2 regions of the Enterococcus rotai genome follow, and region 1 is predicted to be linked to the other one. Evidence: riboswitches for the same ligand, from Rfam matches in the RefSeq annotation. Region 1 holds a riboswitch; the other holds the start of a gene.
The links. A riboswitch is a leader RNA that binds a small molecule or an ion and turns the genes downstream of it on or off. The one in region 1 is predicted to bind thiamine pyrophosphate.
Positions count from the first base shown of each region.

Region 1 (3,830 bases):
CAAGTGCATTTACCCAACGAATAACTCTTTTAGTTTTCATTTTTTCATCCTTTCAATTATATGATCTAAAATAAAGTCTATTCTTTATTTGGCTTAAGGAGCACAACGCTCTCCTCATCATATTCTTCTCTGTCTTCTGATTTTGGAAGTGTACTTGAGGCCGGCCATAAAACAATATTCTCTCCATCCCAATACATATCACTGCCAATTGTATAACCACCATAATTCACCAGAATTCGATTATCCTTTACTTCATAAGTGGTTGTCATCCACCTTTCTTCACCATCAATTTTTTCTTTTCTAAGAAATCCATCAAACGTAACCGTACTATTTAAGCCATGATTTCCTTTTATAATTGATGTCCATGAAGCATATTTAGTGAAATCTGGTTCAACAGCTGGCTGAAGTTTTTTGATACTTTCTTCAGTATATGGAAAAATTTCTTCGTTATGTGGCTCTAAAATAAGACGTTCTATTTCAGCAGAATTTGGTTCTAATACTAAATTCGCGCCATCTCTTTTCACTTGATATGAATAGGTATCAGCCACGTCCTCCCCTTGATCATTGATGACTTTGGCAAATATCACTAACTGGTCTTCTTTAAATGTATATTCAGGCTCCATTCGCGTGAAATACTGGACAATCATCCGAATCTTACTTTCACTAAAACTGTAATACTTCTCTTCGTTCTTGACTTTCCAATAGTTTACGGATTGTAAAATAGTCGCTGGTATTTCGTTTGTATTTTCCAATGTAGAAGAAGTAGAAATCGAAGCACTGGGTTTATTTATCTCATTTTTCTTTGGCCACATTAATGCTCCTACAAGAACTAAACAGACAATGATGACGCCTGATAGAATCAGCTCCCCCCATTTATATTTCAGTTTACTGAACTTCGTTTTCCTTCGGTTTGAATGTGTCTCTAAAGCCGCGAGTGTATCTTCATATGGTACTTTTATTTGCTTCATCGCTTTTTCTAGAATTTTCTTCTCGTTATCAGACATAATAATCCTCCCCTAGTGTTTGTCTAAGTGCTTCACGTCCCCGTTTTAAATTTGTTTTGACTGTACCTTGCGGCATCGCTAAAACTTCGCTGATTTCTTTGACTGACAGATCCTGATAATAAAATAACTGTAAAACCAAACGATAGTTGTCATCTAAGCTTATTACCGCTTCTAATACGTCAATGCTTTGGTTCTTATTGAACGATGGATCTTTTGGTTCCGTATACGCGGGATTGTTCTGTAATGCTCGGATTTTAACTTTTTGATCGATCACTTTACTTGCCTGTCTTGCCATAATCGTACAAAACCAAGTTAAAAAATAGCTTGGTTCTTTTAATGAGTGAATCGATTTTATCGACTGGATTGTGGCCTCTTGCATAATATCTAACGCATCTTCCTTATTCCCAATATAGATGTACGCCATTTTATATAGATATTCATGATTTTTCTGTAATAGTTTACCTAATGCTTGGACATCTCCTTTGATCGCTTTTTTGACCAATAAACGTTCTGAATAACTAAACTTCCCCATTTCCTCACCTCTTCACCCTAATAGTGTAAAAAAATTGTATTTAGGTTTCAATAAAAATAAAAAAAGAGCTAAAACTTTCTAAGTTTTAGCCCAGATACTAGAATTACATTAAATGATACCCATTTATTCAATTTCTTTATGATGACGACGAATTCCTGTCATCGTTGTAGGGGTAAATAGCTTAGGATCGATTCTAAGAAGCAATAGCAGCACAACTGATGTTACAATTGCAGTTGCTACCCCACTTAACCCATTCATTACAAATGAAAACAACCATGGATTCATTCCCCAAAGTGCAAAGCTCCCCCAGAAAATCACGCCGGCTATAAAGTGCCAAATATAACGCATCAGTGTGCCAAAAAATGAAGCATAGATAATGATGCGGCTACTCTTCTTATATTCTTCATTTCGAATTGCTTGTTGCAACTTGTCACTATAAACGCCTGCGACCCCTGCAAAACCAAAAGCTAAAATATACTCAATAATCACTTGGGCTGGCATTAAATAATAGACTTGTGCTAAAGGAAAGTGTAACAATCCCCAAATAAATGCTGAAAAGAAGCCAGCTTTGGTTCCTCTCCGTAAAGCATAAAGCGTGATAGGGATCATCCCTAATGATATTGAAAAACTACTACCAATATTCGTTGGAATAAAGGACAACACCATTGCAATAGCTGCCACGATCGTTCCTTCGATCCAAACTCGTAACTCTGATGTTCTTTGCATAAAAAAATCCTCCCTCTAGAACGACCGATTCACAAAGGAGGAGTAAAAGTTGCTATTTACTCCATCACAATTCCTACGCTCGTACTAACGAACAGGTTCGAAGGGTTTAGAGTTATTACTCATTCTCAGCCATGGCTCCCCTTTGTGATGGGTTCTATTTAATTTTTAGTGGTCATCATTTTCTGACAACACTAAAAGAGTAACATGTTGTTCAAAAAAAGTAAAGAAGCGACTTTAATAAAAAAGCGTGAGCTTTCTCTATATCAATACGGTAAAATAGAATTAAACTAAGGAGGTATCGTATGAAAAAAAAGGTAAAAAAAGTTGGTTCTATTTTGATTTCATTAGGGTTAGGAGGCATAGGTGGCTATTTTGGGGGATATCTAATTGCAAAAAATAATCTTGATTTATCTGTTTTAGACATACTTATTTTTGTCTTTGCGCTGATTCTTTCTTATATCCTTCATATCATTATCCACGAAGCAGGTCATGGCATTTTTGGGAAATTAACTGGTTATAAAATGGTGAGTTACCGAATTTTCTCTTTTATGTGGGTTTGGCAAACGAATGGTGGAGTTGTGTTTAGACGCTTCAACGTTCCCGGTACCCTTGGACAATGCTTGATGGCACCTCCAACCTATGAAAAGGGGAAGTTTCCTTTTCGCCTATATTTATTAGGTGGTGTTTTAGCAAATGTGATTATTTCTGGTATCGTTTTGATTTCATTTGGATTTCACTCGCTGATTGCTATGGCATTTATTGTTACTGGGCTGTTTACGGTTCTTACAAATGCTATTCCAATGGGATTTAATGATGGTATGAGCTTAAAAACAGCTACCTCTAGTGAAGAACAGCAATATTTATTATACTTACAATTTGAAGTGAACTCTCTTTTAAATCAAGGCTTTAGTTACATTGAACTACCAAAGGTCTATTTTGAATTAGTTCCAGCTATTCCTAAGCAAACGTATTCTAATGACTACCAACAATTTTTAAAAATGGCTCGTTTTTCAGAAGAGATGGATTGGAAAAGCTTAAATGAAGCGATGGAATCGTTATGGCATCGTAAAGATGAGTTGATTTCTATCTATCAAATTGAAGTGAAAAAAGAGATGATCTTTTCGCTGGCGATTACTAAACCAGACGATTCACGACTGACTGAGTTATGGTCTGATAAAAAAGTACAAATGAGCTTGAAGCAACCTTTGATGGGGAATAAGCGTATCGAAGCTACCTATTACTATTTTGTAGAAAATGATGTTAAAACAGCTTTAGATTGCTTAAAAAAAGGGAAATCTTTCGTTAATAAAGCACCGAATCTTGGGGATGCCAAAGCCGAGCTGACGTTAAATGATTGGCTTTACAATGAAATTTTAGCTAATCATAATAAATAATTTGATCAAAAAAAGTGATCAGAGCGATCTTGAAAAATCGTTCTAATCACTTTTTTATTTAGAGTATATCCAAACTTGTCCTTCATTTAGATATCAAAGAACGCTTAATACTCTCCTTTAATCACAAAGAATGACCCACGAATGGTACCTGCTAATTTTGATTTTTGTCGAGCA
Region 1 is NZ_CP013655.1:3,347,838-3,351,667, forward strand. It holds gene ATZ35_RS14935 (hypothetical protein) at 1-40, opposite strand, end outside; gene ATZ35_RS14940 (hypothetical protein) at 78-1,004, opposite strand; gene ATZ35_RS14945 (sigma-70 family RNA polymerase sigma factor) at 997-1,536, opposite strand; gene thiT (energy-coupled thiamine transporter ThiT) at 1,660-2,262, opposite strand; TPP riboswitch at 2,316-2,414, opposite strand; gene ATZ35_RS14955 (zinc metalloprotease) at 2,565-3,656, shown strand; gene ATZ35_RS14960 (DUF8821 family protein) at 3,761-3,830, opposite strand, start outside.

Region 2 (3,830 bases), 810 kb from region 1:
GAATCGGTAACGCCGTTAAAACAGAGGTCCCAAATACAAATCGCTCTTGAAAGGTCTTTAAATCAGCTTGCATTCCCGCACCGCCGCCACTGTCAAATCCTGCAATCGTTAACGCTTGGATCGTTTCATTCATTTTTCAGCCATCCTTTCGATTCTTGCTTTTGCTTGCACTAACGTACTATCTAATCCTGATAGTTGATCTAATAAGTACGTTCTAAATGACCCGACAGAAACACTTGTTAACTGATCTGCTACAAGTTCGCCTGCTAAAGCATACATTGCACTTGCAACAACGACACTTTCTAAAGTAGACTCCTGAGCAACTGCTAAGAAAGCCCCACAAACACATCCATGTAAACAACCTGCTCCTGTCATCTTCGTAAAGTATGGTGTTCCATTTTTAACAAAATAAGTTTGCTTGCCATCTGTTATCGTATCTGTTTCACCACTTACTGCAATAAAACAATTCACATCAAGTGCTAACTTTTCGGCAATTTCAGTAATATCTACTGATCCAGTTCCAGCATCTACTCCTTTAGCAGCCCAAGCCGTTCCACTCAGCGCTGCAATTTCTCCAGCATTTCCCCGAATCAATGTTGGTTTGACTTGGTTCAATAATTGCTCAACCGCCTGTTTACGATAATTTGTCGCGCCAGCACCAACAGGATCTAAGACAACTGGTTTTCCTAATTCGTTCGCTTTTTTACCAGCAAGAATCATTGCAGCTAAATGCTCGTCATTCAAAGTCCCCATATTTAACACTATAACATCAGCAATCGCCGCCACTTCTTCCATTTCAGCAAGTGTACTTGACATAAATGGGGATGCTCCGATTGCCAGTAACCCATTAGCCGAATCATTTGCAACCACAATATTGGTAATAGTATGAACTAGCGGATTTTTTGTGCGTAAGGTATCAATCAATTGATAGTTGATCATCTCTTTAACCCCCATTTTTGTTTTGTATAAGCCATTTCCCAAAAATTCAATTCTTCATAACTACTAATAATAAAGGCTTGTTTCATAAGTAATTGCTCATCCAAAGAAGCTTGGTTGGCTAGCTGATCCGTCAGTTGAATTTGCCTACGAACCGCATTCTGGTAGCTTTCACGATCATAGGTTTCGATCCACCTTTGATACAACGGATCTGGTGAACCATTTGCGATTAATTCTTCGCCGATTTCTTGATATAACCAATAGCAGGGCAACAAGGCTGCTGCAATTCTAGCTATATTTTTACTTTCAACTTCTCGATACATATGTGAGGTATAATGATAGGCTGCTGGTGCAATCGGTGTTTGACTGATTTCCTCTTTTGAGACTTTCAATTCTTTGAAAAAGGTTTTTCTAACGGATATTTCTGCGGCTTCTAAATTTTTTACACCATCTAAAAAACAGCTTCTGACTTTTTTATCTATTGCTAATTCTGCAGCCTTTAAATGGATTTTACTAAATTGCTCCAAATAATACCGATCTTGGATCAGATAAAATCGGAAAATTTCTGGTGGTAATGTTCCAGCTTTTAACTCTAAGATAAATGGATGGTCCTTACTTTCCTGCCAAATTATATCAGCAGATTTTCTTATTTCTTCAGTAAATGTCATACAATTCCTCCTCGATATTTTTGAGAAGAATCTTAAAAACAGAAAAAAACGCCATAAAATGTTAAAGAACCATTTCATAGAGTTTAGCCGTGTTATTCTATTTCTTAGACTACTTCCCTACGCGAGTCTCAACTCACAGGTTCAAAGGGTCCGTTCAAGCGAACATCTCAGTCAAAATGACTCCCCTAGTACTTATCTAAAGTATACCATAGTATTTTGCAAAATCGATAAAAAACAAGCGTTAAAAATCTTTCGATTCTCAAAGCTTGTCTACACATTATTCTTCTAACGTTTCCTTTTTCTCTTTTCTTGCTGCGGAAAGATCCGTTTTAATATCTCTTCTCTTTTGAATCAATACATAAATAAATCCAATCAGAAAAGGCAAAACAAAACTACCAAAACGATACAATAACAACGAAGATACTGCATCGACCGTTCCAACTAGCGGTTTGAATAGCAATAAATAAACGAATTCAAACGGTCCAATACCTGCTGGGGTTGGAAACACCCCGGATAAAATAACCGAAAAACTTGTAAAAGAAAGAACCAAAAGAAAATCAATATTCGGATGATTCTCAACAAGCACAACATAAGGGATCACGTACCAGAAAAGCAACTTTGCTACATTCCAGCCAAAAATCCGAATCATCGCTGAACGGTCTTTCGTGATGGTTTGAACCGTTTCTCTTAATGAGTAAATTTGAAGATTACACTTATCCACCCAGTCACGTAATCTTTTACGTTTAAAATGTTTATTTGTCCACTTGATCAAAATCACTTGAAGATTGATGCTACTTGATAGAATCAATAATGAAAATATAATAACAAAGGTCAGCCCAACACCAACTAAGATAAAGGGAATCATTTTTGGTGCACGTTCATAAAATAAAGAAAACTGAAAAATCAACCCGAGAACAGATAGAAAAATCACTGCTACTTTATACATGATCATATGCAAGGCCGTCACACCAACGCCTTGGGAAACAGCTAGCCCTTTTTTCTTGTAAAAATAAATTTCAGAAAGCAATGTACCCGTCCCAAAAGAAATTACGCGATAAAAAGCCACATAACAAGAGGTGAAAAAACCATCTTTTGTCGTAAAATCCTTCTGAAAATAGGCAGCAATCTCTTTGATCGAGCGTCCTTCCACTATCTGGTAAACGACTCCTAGTAAGATAACTAGGGCAACAACGATCCAACTTGTCTTCATTAATTGCGCAAAGATATCACTGAGTGAATTATCCATCACATAGATGATCACTCCAATAAAAATAGCTAACAAGCTGATATTTAGAAAAACTTTTGTCTTGGAATTGCTTTTCATAGTTTCTCCCCACTAATTTGTATTCACAATTATCTTTTATAACGATAATAAATAATTGCAATAGTCACAAGTGTACCAAAAATAAAAGCAAAATAAAAGCGTAACTTTCTCGTCTTGTGATGAAAGAGTTGCTGGGCAAGTAGACCGCCAATTCCTCCGCCAATCAAGCCAATAAATAAAAGTTCAGACTCTGGGACTCGCCATTTTCCTCTTTTTGCTCTTTGTTTATCAAGGTACATTGTAAAAAACTCAACCAAATTTACAATGAGTAAATACACCCATGGTAAATGCTTCAACAAACCTGTCATCCTTCTTCCTCCAAAATCATTGTATTAATAGAATACCTTGAAAGAGTGTAGGATGTAAAGTTATTTCGACAAGATTACTTTTTTTGCTCTGGTACGAAAACAGTTAGACCATGTTTGATGACGGTCATTTCAACAGGTAGATCCTCACTTGGATCACCATCAACACGAGTACCAATTTTCTTTTCGTTCGAACTTTTAATCGATATTTCAGCTGCAGTCATATATTTCACATCTGGAATTTCATAGACTTTACCTAAAATAATTTTTGGCAGATAAAAGGCTAATTTGAAAAAATTCAATTTAGGTAAAATTGTTAGATGGAATAATCCATCATCTGGAGAGGCTGAATCATCAAAATTTGTATATCCTCCAACAGAATTTGTCATTGTCACTGTCACTAATTGTGTCTTCCCTTGCCATTGTTCTTTTTCAGTTTTGATCTCTAAGCGATAACGTTTTTTCTTAGCCAATAATTTGAAAAAATTTTTCACAAAAATTAATTTCCCATATTTTTGTTTTTCTTTTTGACTGATACGTGCCGCCGTGTCAGCTAAAATCCCAATAGTCATTGTACTGACAATTACTTTTTGGTTG
Region 2 is NZ_CP013655.1:2,537,633-2,541,462, reverse strand. It holds gene thiD (bifunctional hydroxymethylpyrimidine kinase/phosphomethylpyrimidine kinase) at 1-133, opposite strand, end outside; gene thiM (hydroxyethylthiazole kinase) at 130-939, opposite strand; gene tenA (thiaminase II) at 936-1,604, opposite strand; TPP riboswitch at 1,702-1,801, opposite strand; gene ATZ35_RS11635 (lysylphosphatidylglycerol synthase transmembrane domain-containing protein) at 1,882-2,928, opposite strand; gene ATZ35_RS11630 (DUF1294 domain-containing protein) at 2,958-3,236, opposite strand; gene ATZ35_RS11625 (diacylglycerol/lipid kinase family protein) at 3,311-3,830, opposite strand, start outside.
Region 2: linked by a shared signal. The riboswitch ahead of tenA (thiaminase II) and the one ahead of thiT (energy-coupled thiamine transporter ThiT) in region 1 are both predicted to bind thiamine pyrophosphate.